DNA from 2 places in the Mycetohabitans sp. B46 genome. Region 1 is predicted to be linked to the other one. Evidence: predicted binding sites of a transcription regulator. Region 1 holds the regulator's gene; the other holds the start of a gene.
What was found. The regulator HrcA, encoded in region 1, represses chaperone genes, less so after heat shock. The targets are predictions, from matches to a motif close to TTAGCACTCNNNNNNNNNGAGTGCTAA.
Positions count from the first base shown of each region.

Region 2: a site for HrcA is predicted at 2,956-2,982, ahead of rpoH (RNA polymerase sigma factor RpoH). Genes of this name have one in related genera too.

Region 1 is NZ_JADBGL010000008.1:158,197-165,242, forward strand. Features, by position in the region: gene dnaK (molecular chaperone DnaK) at 1-657, opposite strand, end outside; gene grpE (nucleotide exchange factor GrpE) at 805-1,362, opposite strand; gene IHE30_RS10755 (hypothetical protein) at 1,822-1,983, shown strand; gene IHE30_RS10760 (RNA-binding S4 domain-containing protein) at 1,955-2,362, opposite strand; gene hemH (ferrochelatase) at 2,370-3,443, opposite strand; gene hrcA (heat-inducible transcriptional repressor HrcA) at 3,589-4,608, opposite strand; gene IHE30_RS10775 (NAD kinase) at 4,726-5,625, shown strand; gene recN (DNA repair protein RecN) at 5,708-7,046, shown strand, end outside.
Region 2 is NZ_JADBGL010000001.1:268,763-275,808, forward strand. Features, by position in the region: gene IHE30_RS01280 (fumarylacetoacetate hydrolase family protein) at 1-389, opposite strand, end outside; partial or broken gene IHE30_RS15030 ((2Fe-2S)-binding protein) at 561-659, shown strand; gene ybiB (DNA-binding protein YbiB) at 684-1,694, shown strand; gene IHE30_RS01290 (acyloxyacyl hydrolase) at 2,150-2,728, opposite strand; gene rpoH (RNA polymerase sigma factor RpoH) at 3,044-3,970, shown strand; gene cydP (cytochrome oxidase putative small subunit CydP) at 4,173-4,451, shown strand; gene IHE30_RS01305 (cytochrome ubiquinol oxidase subunit I) at 4,441-6,057, shown strand; gene cydB (cytochrome d ubiquinol oxidase subunit II) at 6,097-7,046, shown strand, end outside.

The sequences.
Region 1 (7,046 bases):
CACCTCGAATTGCATTTCGCCGTCCACGTCCGCGATCTCAATGATCGAGATGTCGAACGTGCCACCGCCCAAGTCATAGACCGCGATCTTGCGATCTCCCTTCTCGGATTTGTCCAGTCCGAATGCGAGCGCCGCGGCAGTCGGCTCGTTGATGATCCGCTTCACGTCCAGGCCGGCGATGCGGCCCGCATCCTTCGTGGCTTGCCGCTGGCTGTCGTTGAAGTACGCCGGCACGGTGATCACCGCTTCAGTCACCGGCTCGCCCAGGTAATCCTCGGCCGTCTTCTTCATCTTGCGCAGCACTTCGGCGGAAATCTGCGGCGGTGCGAGCTTCTTGTCACGCACCTGCACCCACGCGTCGCCATTGTCCGCCTTGATGATCTGGTAAGGCATTAGGCCAATGTCCTTCTGCACTTCCTTCTCTTCAAAGCGACGGCCGATCAGCCGCTTGACGGCAAACAGCGTGTTCTTTGGGTTCGTCACGGACTGACGTTTGGCCGGCGCGCCGACCAGAATCTCGCCATCGTCCATATACGCGATGATCGAAGGCGTCGTGCGTGCACCTTCCGAATTCTCAATCACCCGCACCTGGTTGCCTTCCATCAGCGCCACGCACGAATTCGTGGTACCGAGGTCGATCCCGATAATCTTGCCCATTTTTACTAATCTCCTGGCTTTGATCTAGCTAGACCCGCGCAGCACGCGGTCATTCATTCACGTCTGCCCACAACGTGGGTACAACAGCGCCGATTTCAATACCCTGGCGTGCATGCGGGCTTTGCCGTGGCAAGACGCCGGCCGCGCTCACTTGGGGGCAGCCACGGTAACCAACGCCGGACGCAGCACACGGTCGGCGATCACGTAGCCTTTTTGCAACACGCTGACGACAGTGTTGGCCTCCTGCTCGGCCGGCACCATCGAAATCGCCTGGTGCCGGTGCGGGTCGAATTTCTCGCCGACCGGATTGATCTGCACGACACGCCCCTTCTCCAGCGCGCTCGACAATTGACGCAACGTCAACTCAACGCCCTCACGCACCTTCGCCAAGTCGCCAGCGTTGTCCGCCAGCGCAGCCTCCAGGCTATCGACGACCGGCAGCAGGTGTTCGGCAAAACTTTCGATCGCGAACTTGTGCGCCTTGGCGACGTCATCCTGCGCGCGCCGCCGTACGTTCTCGGTTTCCGCGCAGGCGCGCAAAAAACTCTCTTGCAACTCGGCGATCTTGGCATGCGCTTGCTCGAGGGCGTTGGCCTCAGCGGCGGCATTGGCCTCGTCCAATTGCCCATTGTCGGCGCCCGGCTGTGCCGCCGCGGCGACCTCGCGCTGAGCCTCGGCCGATTGCACCGGTGCGTCCTGCGCCATTTGCGTGCCGTTGCCGGTGGGTTCAGTATCCGATGCGGGGCGATTCTGGCTTGCTTGCTTCTCTTCCATGATGGCCGTGGTCAATTTCAGTCAATGGTTCGATTCGGCTCTTCCCGCCCTCGGCCGCCCCGACGGGCGCTAGGGCGCGGGAAGCCGCGGTTGCGCAATCGACATGGGGTCAACGCAGACCTTTTCAATAGTGCGCTGCAAAAAGTCGCAGCGCAGCGCCGTATGGCGTGGCACGCGTGGCGTGGCAATATGCCGTTACCCCATTTCCCGCATGGGTTACGCGATTTACGTATGGTTGACACGATTTTCCGTCTATTGCGTCGCAAATAGATTGAGCGCCCGCCGGCGCTGACCTACACTTCGCTATAAGGCGCTCCAAGACGCATTTACCCTGAATTTCGTCAACAGCACTCGCCACCGCCCAGCCAAATGCCCGTTTCCGCCCGTGCCATGAAACTGACCTTTGCCATTGGAGTGGTCGCCGTGGTATTGATCGCGGGAACCACCGCCATTTGCCTGTCCGGTGCCGTCACCGAGTCTACGACCGAGTACGGCGGCGTCCACGCGACGTTCGAGTCACTGTTCAATCCGCACCAGACAGCTTGTCAATGATGCGCCGATCGCGCTTCGTCGGCCGCCCGTGAAGCGTCGCAGCCGGCTCCCGGAAGGTCCTGCGCCGCTCCAGCTCGGCCAGCCGCCGCGCGTTGCCGGCCGGCGTCTCCTCGTATAGCGTCTGCGCGATCGCCGCCGGGCCGCGCACCTCACATACGCCGCGCACCTGCACTTCCCATACGATGCGCTCGATGTCGATTTGCACAATGTCGCCGACGCGCACCTCCTTAGCCGCCTTCACCGACTCGCCGCCGATGCACACCCGGCCCTTACTAAGTGCGTCGGCCGCCAGTGAGCGGGTCTTGAAAAACCGCGCCGCCCACAGCCACTTGTCGATGCGCAGCCGCGCGTGAGGATCAGTTGAAATCTGCAACTTCATCGGTCACTCACGCGGATGTCCCTGCCGTGCCCTGTTGCGATGCCGCAGTCGGCCACCCTTGCAGATGGGTGACGACGATCTCGGCCAGCGCTCGAATCCACGGTTGCGCGTCATTAACACAGGGAATCCGATGGAACTCGCGCCCCCCCGCCCGCAAGAACGTATCGCGACCCTCGATGCCAATTTCCTCGAGCGTCTCGAGGCAATCGGACGTGAAGCCCGGGCAGAACACGTCGACCCGACCGGCCCCGGCCGCGCCCAACTCCTGCAGCGTCGGTGCGGTATAAGGTTGCAGCCATTGCGCGCGTCCGAATCGCGACTGGAACGTGAGCCGGCATTCAACCTCGGTCAATCCGAGTGCATGAGCCAGCAACGTCGCGGTTTGCCGGCATTGCTCGGCATAGGGATCGCCCAAATCCAACGTGCGCTTGGGCACGCCATGAAAGCTTAGCAACAGCCGATCGCCGGCCGCAAAATCGGGCCGGCCGTGCTGCTGCCAATAGCGCAGCACCTGAGACGCCAGCGCCTCGATATAGGCGGGATGGTCCGCATAATGCTTGATCGTGCGGATCTCCAGTTGGTTGCGCATGCGCGCCAGCGCGCAGAACGCCGCATCGAATGCACTGGCGCTGGTCGAGGCTGAATACTGCGGATACAGCGGCACCAATAGCACCCGCTCGGCGCCGGCACGCTTGAGCTGATTCAGCACATTGCCGATGCTGGGTGAGCCGTAGCGCATGGCATAATCGACGAGCACAGCGCAACGGCCCGCCGCCAGCCGCTGCCTCAGGCCGTCAACCTGCCGCTCGGTGTGCACGCGCAGCGGTGAGCCCTCCGCCTCCCAGATTGCCGTGTACTTGCGCGCTGACGCGCGGCCGCGCAGCGGCAGGATCAGCGCACGCAGAATGATCTGCCAGAGCGGCGCAGGAATCTCGACGACGCGCGGGTCGGATAGAAACTCGGCCAAGTAGCGCCGCACCGCGCGCGGCGTCGGTGCAGTGGGGGTGCCAAGGTTGATCAGCAGCACACCGACCCGGTGCGATGCGCTCGGCTGCGATGGCAACTCAAGATCAAAATGCATGAGAGGATCCGTTGAGCACCGCCATGGTGCACTTGTTATCCGATTATAACGGCCGCTCGGCGCTTGCCGCGGTGGTGCGGATGATGGCCATCCGGAGAGTGGTGCGCCACGCTGAATCAGCGCAGGATGTACCCGCAGGTTCGCGTCAATGCTGAGACAGCGCGAACGACAGGAGACGGGCCGTGATATCGACGATTGGAATCACACGGTTGTACGCCATGCGGGTCGGACCAATCACGCCGAGCGTGCCGACGATTTTGCCATCGACCTCATACGGCGCGGTCACGACGCTCATTTCCTCGATCGGCACGAGCGTGGATTCTCCACCGATGAAGATCTGCACGCCCTGCGCATGGCTCGATACGTCGAGCAACTGGAGCAGGCTCGTCTTCTGGTCAAAGACATCGAACAGCTTGCGCAGGCGCGCCATGTCGGACGACAGATCGGCTACTTCAAGCAGGTTCCGTTCACCCGAGATCAGGACGTTGTCGGATTCGTCGTCGGTTTCCGTGCTAGCGGTGACGGCGGCCTGCATCAGCTGCATCATGTCGCCGCGCAGCGCATCGATTTCCTCGCGCAGTCGGCGTCGCACCTCATCGAACGACAAGCCCGCATAATGCGCGTTGATATAGTTGGAGGCCTCGGTTAGCTGCGACGGCGAATAGTCGCGCTGAGTCGCCATGATTCGGTTCTGCACGTCACCTTCGGGGGTGACGATGATCAGCAAGATCCGCTTGTCGGACAGCCGCATAAACTCGATCTGCTTAAACACGTGGCTGCGCCGCGGCGTGAGCACGACGCCGGCGAACTGCGACAGGTTGGACAGCACGCTGGCCGCTGCCGCGACGACCTTCTGCGTCTCGCCCGGCTTGAGCTTGTCTTGCACCGCGAGCTTGACCTCGGCTTCCTGCGCGTCGGGCTGCACGGTCAGCATCGTGTCGACGAACAACCGGTAGCCGCGTGGCGTCGGAATCCGCCCGGCCGACGTATGAGGACTGGCGACAAGCCCAAGCTCCTCGAGGTCGGACATCACGTTGCGGATCGTCGCCGGACTGAGTTCGAGGCCTGAATACTTGGACAACGTGCGCGAACCGACCGGCTGACCTTCGGCGATATACCGTTCGATCAGCGTCTTAAGCAGGGTCTGGGCACGAGGATCTAGCATGGTGAAAATTCTAGCTTAAATCTGCGCGCGGCGAGGATTGGCATCGATCCGACGCGCACGTGCGAGCCAAAACACGAAGGCATACAGTTTGTCAGATACCTATGGTGTAATGCGGGCATGGAAATGGGCCAATTTAAGACCGTTGCGCTGATCGGCCGCAACAACACGCCTGGCATCGGCGAGCCGCTTGCCGCGCTCGCCGGTTGCCTGACGCAACGCGGCTTTCAGATCGTGTTCGAAGCCGACACGGCGCGCGAAAACAATTTGCACGCCTATCCGGCGCTCACGCCGGCGCAGATCGGCGCGCGCGCTGACGTCGCCGTCGTGCTCGGCGGCGACGGCACAATGCTGGGTATCGGCCGGCAACTCGCGCCTTACCATACCCCGCTCATCGGTGTCAACCATGGCCGACTCGGCTTCATCACCGATATCGCGATCGCCGACATGAAGCAATTGGTGCCGCACATGCTGTCAGGCAGCCATGAGCGCGAGGAGCGCTCGTTGCTGGAGGCCCGCATCATGCGCAACGGCGAGCCGATCTACCACGCGCAGGCGCTGAACGACGTCGTCGTGAACCGCAGCGGCTTCTCCGGGATGGCAGAGCTACGCGTGTCGGTCGATGGCCACTTCATGTCGGACCAACGCTCGGACGGGCTGATCGTGGCCACGCCAACCGGTTCCACCGCATACGCGCTCTCGTCTAACGGCCCGTTGCTGCATCCGCAATTGCAAGGGATCGTGCTAGTGCCGATCGCGCCACACGCGTTGTCAAACCGGCCAATCGTTTTGCCCGATACGTGCCGGATTACGATTCAGATCATCGGCGGGCGCGACGTCAACGTGAATTTCGATATGCAGTCATTCACCGCGTTGCACCTCAAGGATACGATCGAGGTGTGGCGCTCCAAGCACACGGTGCCGTTCCTGCATCCGGTTGGCTACAGTTATTACCGGACCTTGCGCAAGAAGCTGCACTGGAATGAGCACTCGTCGCTCGGCGCGGACGAGCCCGGCTAAGCCAGCGCCCGTCGCCGCACGCCAGCTCAATCGTTGCCAACCCAACCAATCCGCCTTTCACGACGACCGCTTTCGTTCGCCTATGCTGCGTCATTTGTCGATCCGGGATTTTGTCATCGTCGCCTCGCTCGACATCGAGCTCGAGCGTGGCTTTACCGTTTTTTCCGGCGAAACCGGCGCCGGCAAATCCATTCTGATCGACGCGTTGGCGCTGGCGCTCGGCGCGCGAGCCGACGCGACAGTGGTCCGCACTGGCCAGAGCCGTGCAGATATCACCGCAGAGTTCGACGCGCATGAGGGCGCCGCGCGGTGGCTGGCCGAGCATGCGTTTGACGACGGCAGTGGGCACGTGGTGCTGCGCCGCGTGATTGACGCCAACGGCCGTTCGCGTGCATTCATCAACGGCACGGCCGCTACGCTGGGCCAGTTGCGGGACATCGGCGAAATGCTGGTGGACATCCATGGCCAGCACGCCCACCAGTTGCTGATGCGCGGCGACGCGCAGCGCGAGCTGTTCGATGCGCACGCGGGCCTGACGACGCTGGCCACGGACGTCGCGCGGGCGTGGCGTGGCTGGCGCGACGCGGCGGCAGCCGTGCAGGCCGCGCAAGCGCGCGAGCGCGAGATGCAATTCGAGCGCGAGCGGCTAGTGTGGCAATTGTCAGAGCTTGAGAAGCTGGCGCCACAACCCGGCGAATGGGATGAGATCAGTGCCGAGCACCGCCGGCTGTCCCACGCGGCGAACCTAATCGACGGTGTGCAGGCGGCGCTAGGTGCCTTGTCCGAGTCGGACGAGGCCATGATCACGCAACTGGGTACCCTTATCGCGAAACTGCGCGGCCTGGCCGAGATCGACAGCACGCTCGGCGACGCGTTGGCCGCGCTAGAGCCGGCCGAAATTCAACTGCAAGAAGCGGCCTACTCGCTAACCCACTATGCGCAGCGACTCGAGCTGGACCCGGCGCGGCTCGCGCAGGTCGAAGCCCGGCTCGATGCATTGCATTCAACTGCGCGCAAATTCAGGATGCAACCGGATGCACTGCCCGACGAGTTGCTAGCACGACGCGCCCAATTGCAAGCGCTGGATGCGGCGACCGACATCGACGCGTTGCACGCCGCGCAGGCGCGCGCGAAGCAAGCCTACATGGCGCTGGCGGAGCGACTCTCCAAGGCCCGCGCCAAGGCGGCCAAGGCGCTGAGCAGCGCGGTGACCACCGGGATGCAGGACTTGTCGATGGCCGGCGGGCGGTTCGACGTCGCGTTGGAGCCATTGCCCGAAGGCGGCCAGCATGGGCTCGAGCAGGTCGAGTTCCGCGTGGCCGGCCACGCCGGTGTGCCGTTGCGACCGCTAGCGAAAGTGGCGTCCGGAGGCGAGTTGGCACGCATCAGCCTCGCGCTGTCGGTAATTGCGAGCACTGCGA
Region 2 (7,046 bases), on a different contig from region 1:
CAGGGACGGCCCAGCCTCTTAGCCTGCGCCTGCAAATCTCGGCGCGTCATGTCTAGCCCGAGCGCGTAGCCGTACACGTGCTCCAGCGCGTGCTCCACCGGGAGGTCGCGCCCCCCGCATCCGATCGCCACGACCAACTCCATCTCGTGATGGACCTCGCCCGACTCAGGCGGATACGGAAATTCGCCTACGGTTCCGGGCGCCACATACAGCACCGCGTCGGCGGGCTTGCTGAAGAAAAAGGGCGGCTCGCGTTGCGGATCGTGGCCCATCTCGCGCGCGTGCGCTTCGTAGTTGCGGCCGACGCAATAGATACGTCTCACTGGAAACACATCGGACGATTGCACCACCGGCACCACGGGGGTCGGCACCTCGAATAAATAAGCCATCGCATGCTCTCTTAACAATGGTGAGCGCTACATTGATATGCCGCCGCGACATGACCGGCACGGCGCACACATTGGACGGAACCACCCAAGTTTAAACTGGGACGGGTCACTTCGGCAGTGACGCGGTTCTCGGCGTGCTGCCACCCTCGCGCGGCTTGCGGCGCGGCATGCCTTGCGCGCTTGCAAGAAATCCTCGGATGCGGTACTCAATGTGGTTCCTGTATTCCCGAAGTGAAGCGACTGATCACGTCGGCACACGCGCTTGCGTAGCCGGTGCACCGGTTGTCCGATGCCATGACCGAATCGCCCCCTTTGTCCGAGCATCCACCCGACGGCACAAGTTTTTGTTGTGCGCCGTTGATCAAGCAGATCGGGCGTGGCGCGCGCGGTGCACGCGCGCTTTCGCACGATGAAGCCCAGGCACTCTATGCGGCGATGCTCGACGGGCGCGTCTCCGATGTCGAACTGGGCGCAGTGGTGCTCGCGTACAGAATTAAGGGCGAGACGCCGCAGGAGCTTGCGGCGATGCTCGCTGCGGCGCACGCGTCGCTCCGGCTACTGGCCACGCGCGGCGATCGCTATCGCCCCGTGTCGATACCGAGCTACAACGGCGCGCGCAAGCAGCCCAACCTCACACCGCTGCTCGCCTTATTGCTGGCGCGTCGCGGCGTGCCGGTACTCGTGCACAGCGTGACAATGGACCCAGGACAGGTGACCAGCGCCGAAATCTTTGCCGGATTGGACCTGCCGGCAGCGCGCTCGATTGACGAAATCGACCCGGCACTCGCTCACGCGCAAATCGCATTCGCGCCGATCGACGTGCTCGCGCCGAAGATGTCCCGCTTGCTCGAGCTACGCGCGATACTCGGCGTGCGCAATACGACCCATACGCTGGTCAAGCTGCTGCAGCCGTTCGCCGAACCAGGTCTGCGGCTGGTCAACTATACCCATCCGGCTTACCGTGACAGCTTGTCAGCGTTGTTCCGCGATTTCCCACAGGCGGCTGCCGGCGGTGTACTGCTGGCGCGTGGAACCGAAGGGGAGGCCGCAGCCGATACCCGGCGCCAGGTGCAAGTCGACTGGCTACATGATCAGGTATGCGAGACACTGATCAATGCTGAACGTGCATCGCCGGAAGCACCCGTGGTCGACCTGCCCAACGCGTTGGATGCCGCAACGACTGCGCGATGGATAACGGACGTACTGGATGGCTACGCAAGGGCGCCCGAGGCCATAGTGAGGCAAGTCGAACTCATCGAGCGCGTTGCTCGACGCAAGGAATCGAGGCAGGTGCCGTGTGCGTGAGCGCCTCGGCCGTTGCGGCCGATCAGCAATGCTGTGCGCCTACGCTGCCAGCGCACAATATGTCCTATGCAACGACTCAACGCGCGGCGACATGTCTGTGATTCGCTCGCTACGTTGCACTGGCGTATCGCCGCGACAGCGTCGGATGCCACAGCAATATAGGTTTTGCTGCTTTGCTACAAATGGTTCTATCGCACCGCAAGACAGTTGCAGGGACGGTTGTAGTTACCGCACGCATAGCTGCTTTGGCTCGTTGCCACAGCAATACCCGTCACGGCTGATACGGTCAGCGCAATCGCCATCACCCCCTTCGTTACTTTGGATTTTAGATCAATCTCCTATTATTTTGGATAACATACTTTTTGTACGCGATTTAGCCCCGGATCGTCTCAATAACCTTGGCCGCCATCTGTGCCTCGCTTCGAACGCGAAACGGGCCGTGCGCGGCCCCCGCTTTAAAAGTTGTACTGCAGGTAAAGCTGGGTGAAATTGATACCAGGATTCGGTCGCTTGATACCGCCATTAGACACATGTTGGAAGCGAAATCCCGCCTGGCACTGCTGACGCTCACTGAACTGAGCGCCGACGCCGACCATGTCCGCAAACTGGAACGCCGAGGAGACGGTAAAGCGCTCGGAAATGCGCGGGTGCGTCAACAACCGCACGCCCACGCCGGCCTCGACAAATGGGCGAATCTGGCCACTGTTCTTGATGAAACGTACGACCGGCGTCACGCCAAACTCGCTGATTTTAGAATGTATGTCGCCTTTGTCCGCGTGCCAATAGGACACATGGGCCTCGCCGACCAGCGTAAGGTGCCAGGATCCCGTCTCCCACCCCGTCAGGCCCGGATCCCATATTAGCGCCAGATCGCCCTTCTTGATATGGCGGTCTCCGAGCCCGCCACCGAGTTGAACGCCAAACCGGTCTGCGTGGGCTGCCGCACTGGCAGCTAGCGCCAGCGCCGCCAGCGCGGCACGCGCTACACGCTGCGCTGGCGCCGTTGGGCCACGCTTCCTCGTGAACGTATTCATGGCTTTCCAAATATTAAGCAGGCACTGACAACGTGGTTGGGCCGCCATTTTAGGCCGTCGCGCGGATCGCTGCTCAATACGCCCCTTTGCCGCCCTCTTTGGCTTGATGCCCGGCCCGCGCACCGGAGGAAACTTCTCTGCGCACCGGCATGTCAATTTAGATAGCTATTGGAATGGAGATATTAATAGTTAAAAGGAACCTGCGGCGCCATTGGCCAGCAAATGGCTTAGCACTCGATGAAGTTGAGTGCTAAGATAGCGTGGAACGCCGTTTGCGCGGTAGTGCATGGAGCTGCCCATAAAGGAGTAATACGAGTGAGCAACGCAATGCCCCTATCGACCCCTGCAAGCCTGGCGCCGGCTGGCGCAGGTGCGCTGGCGCTCGCCTCAAAGTCGATGCTGCCGGGTACGTTGGGTAATCTCGACGCTTACATTCAGGCGGTTAACCGCATCCCGCTCTTGTCGCAGGCCGACGAAACGCGTCTTGCAATCGAATACCGCGAGCAGAACAAATTGGATGCCGCGCGTCAGTTGGTGCTGTCACACCTGCGGCTGGTAGTGTCGATCGCGCGCAACTATCTGGGTTATGGCCTGCCTCACGCGGACCTGATTCAGGAAGGCAACATCGGCCTGATGAAGGCCGTCAAGCGCTTCGATCCGCGCCAGAACGTACGGCTGGTGTCGTATGCGATCCATTGGATCAAGGCCGAGATTCACGAATACATCCTGCGCAACTGGCGCATGGTGAAAGTCGCGACGACGAAGGCGCAGCGCAAGCTGTTCTTCAACCTGCGCAGCCACAAGCAGGGCATGCAGGCCTTCACACCGGACGAGATCGCAGGGCTTGCGAAGGAGCTGAACGTCAAGCGCGAAGAAGTGACCGAGATGGAGACGCGGTTAGCCGGCAGTGATATCGCGCTCGAGGGGCAGTTTGAGGACGGTGAGGAATCGTTCGCGCCGATCGCCTACCTGGCCGACTCGCGTACCGAGCCGACCACGGTGCTTGCTTCACGCCAGCGCGACCTGCTGCAGACTGAAGGCTTGGCCGAGGCGCTTGAATCGCTCGACGCGCGCAGCCGCCGCATCATCGAGGCGCGCTGGCTGCAGGTGCAGGACGACGGCTCGGGCGGCGCGACACTGCACGAGTTGGCCGACGAGTTCGGCGTATCCGCCGAGCGCATCCGCCAAATCGAGGCGAGCGCGATGAAGAAGATGCGCGGCGCGCTGCAACAGTACGCGTGAGTGTTTCGCCTGCACGCATCGAACCCGGCTTCGGCCGGGTTTTTGTTTGCACCGCGACAAATCGCCACAATACGTATGCGCGGGGCCGCTTCACGGTGAAAATGCGGCGGTTTGACGCGTCGCAATAACTGCCCCTCGTTACACCCTACCTATAAAATGGGTTTCGTTCAAGTCGCGCCTGTCGCGCAGCACACGAAACACTATGCTCAGCCATGACGTTCGCCCCAGCACCGATACGGGCCATGCCGGCCCTGCGCAGCGCCCCGGTATGCTGGCCGCGCTCCTGCGCCGCCCTGGACTAGCTCGCGAGTTGACACTGGTCGTGATGGCCAAGGTCGCGATCCTGCTCGTCTTCAAGTACACGTTATTCAGTCATCCCCAGGCACCGCACATGGAACTGCCGCCGGCCCAAGTCGCGCAAGCGCTGTTGTCGGTGCCCGCATCACATCCGCCCGCTTTAGGTGATCATCATGATAAGTAGCGAAGTCGTCGACCTTTCGCGGCTGCAGTTCGCCATTACTGCGCTGTACCACTTTCTTTTCGTCCCACTGACGCTGGGTCTGTCCTGGCTGTTGGTCATCATGGAAGCCGTCTACGTGATGACCCGCAAGCAGGTCTACAAGGACATGACCCAATTCTGGGCCAAGCTGTTTGGCATTAACTTTGCGATGGGCGTGGTGACCGGCATCACGCTGGAGTTCCAATTCGGCACGAACTGGTCGTACTACTCGCACTACGTCGGCGATATTTTCGGCGTGCCGCTCGCGGTGGAAGGCCTAATGGCGTTCTTCCTCGAATCGACGTTCGTTGGACTCATGTTCTTCGGCTGGGACCGGCTGTCGCGCGTCGGGCATCTGATCGTCACGTTCCTCGTCGCACTCGGCTCGAACCTGTCGGCGTTGTGGATCCTGATCGCCAACGGCTGGATGAACAATCCGGTTGGTGCCGAGTTCAATTACGAGACGATGCGCATGGAATTGACCAACTTGTTCGACGTGGTATTCAATCCGGTCGCACAGGTCAAATTCGTCCATACCGTGTCGGCAGGCTATGTGACGGCGGCGATGTTCGTGCTCGGCGTATCCTCGTGGTACCTGTTGAAGAAGCGCGACGTCGACTTCGCATTGCGCTCATTTGCCGTCGCGGCCGGCTTTGGGCTGGCCTCAACGCTGTGCGTGATCGTGCTCGGTGACGAGTCGGGCTACACGACCGGCGAAGTTCAGCAAGCCAAGCTCGCCGCGATCGAATCGGAATGGAACACCGAACCGGCACCCGCGGCATTCACCCTATTCGGCTTGCCGAATCAGGACGAGCAACGCACCGACTACGCACTGCGCGTCCCCTACGCGCTAGGGCTGATCGCCACGCGCTCGATCGACGAGCCCGTGGTCGGGCTGCGCGATCTCATCTCTCAGAACGAGCAGCGTATCCGCAACGGTATCGTCGCGTACGGGGCGCTGCAAAAGATGAAGCAGGGCGACACGTCCGATGCAACGCGCGCGGTGTTTGATGCCCACAAGAACAGCCTCGGCTATGGACTGCTCGTCAAGCGCTATGCACCGGACGTGCTGAATGCGACTGACACGCAAATCGCCGAGGCGGCCAAGCACTCGATTCCCCCCGTGGCGCCGGTATTCTGGTCGTTCCGGCTGATGGTCGGTCTGGGCATCCTGTTCCTCGTGACATTCGTGCTCGCCTTCTGGTTCTGCGCCACGCGCAGCCTAGCGCATGAGAGCCGGCGCTGGTTCCTGCGCTGGTGCGTCTGGGCGATCCCATTGCCGTGGCTCGCCGCCGAGTTTGGCTGGATTGTCGCCGAAGTGGGCCGCCAGCCGTGGACGATCGCCGGTGTGCTGCCGACATTCTCGTCAGCTTCCAGCCTGGCGCCATCGGATCTGTATCTGAGCATCGGCGGGTTCATCTTGTTCTACACGGTGCTATTCATCGTCGAGATCACGCTGATGTTCAAGTATGCAAGGCTCGGGCCGTCGTCGCTGCATACCGGCCGCTACCACCACGAGCAACCGCAGCAGCATGACGATGCAACAGCTTACGAAGCTCAGCAGCTATCTCACGCAGGGCCAGCCTGATGCCGTGGATCGAAGCCTTTGTTACTGGACTAAATCACTATGTTTGACTATCCAACTTTGAAGGTCATTTGGTGGGTGCTGATCGGCGTCTTGCTGCTCGGCTTCGCGCTCACTGACGGCTTCGACATGGGTGTCGGTGCACTGCTGCCGTTCATCGGCAAGACCGACACCGAACGTCGCGTGATCATCAACGCGATTGGCCCCACCTGGGAAGGCAACCAGGTATGGCTGATCACGGCCGGCGGCGCAATGTTCGCCGCGTGGCCGCTGGTCTACGCCGCTTCCTTTTCCGGCTTCTATTTCGCGATGCTGCTGGTGTTGTTCGCGTTGTTCATGCGACCGGTCGGCTTCGAGTACCGTGCCAAGCGCGACGATCCGCGGTGGCGCGCGAGCTGGGACTGGGCGTTGTTTGCCGGCAGCGCAATTCCGGCACTGGTGTTCGGCGTCGCGTTTGGCAACCTGCTGCAAGGCGTGCCGTTCCGCTTCGACGACGAGCTGCGCGTGAGCTACCATGGCGGCTTCTTCGCGCTGCTGAACCCGTTCGCAGTGCTGTGCGGCGCAGTCAGCGTCGGCATGCTGGTCGCGCATGGCGCCGCGTTCCTGCGCATCAAGACCGAGGGAGCAATAGCACGCCGTGCCTCGCACGTGTTGCGCATCGCGTCGCTGATCACGGTCGTACTGTTCATCATGGCCGGCATCTTCGTGGCCACCCGCATCACCGGCTTCGAGATTACCCACGCGGCGCCGCTGGACGCGCTGGCCAACCCGCTGCTTAAGCGCGTGGCCGCCGGGCCCGGCCTGTGGATGGCCAATTACGTCGCCTACCCATGGATGATGCTCGCGCCGGCGTTGGGCATCGTGGCCGGCGTGCTCGCACTGGCGTTTGCCTCGTCGCGCTTCACCAAGCTGAGCTTCATCATGACGGGGCTGCTGGTGACCGGCGTGATCCTGACCGCAGGCTTTTCGATGTTCCCATTCATCATGCCATC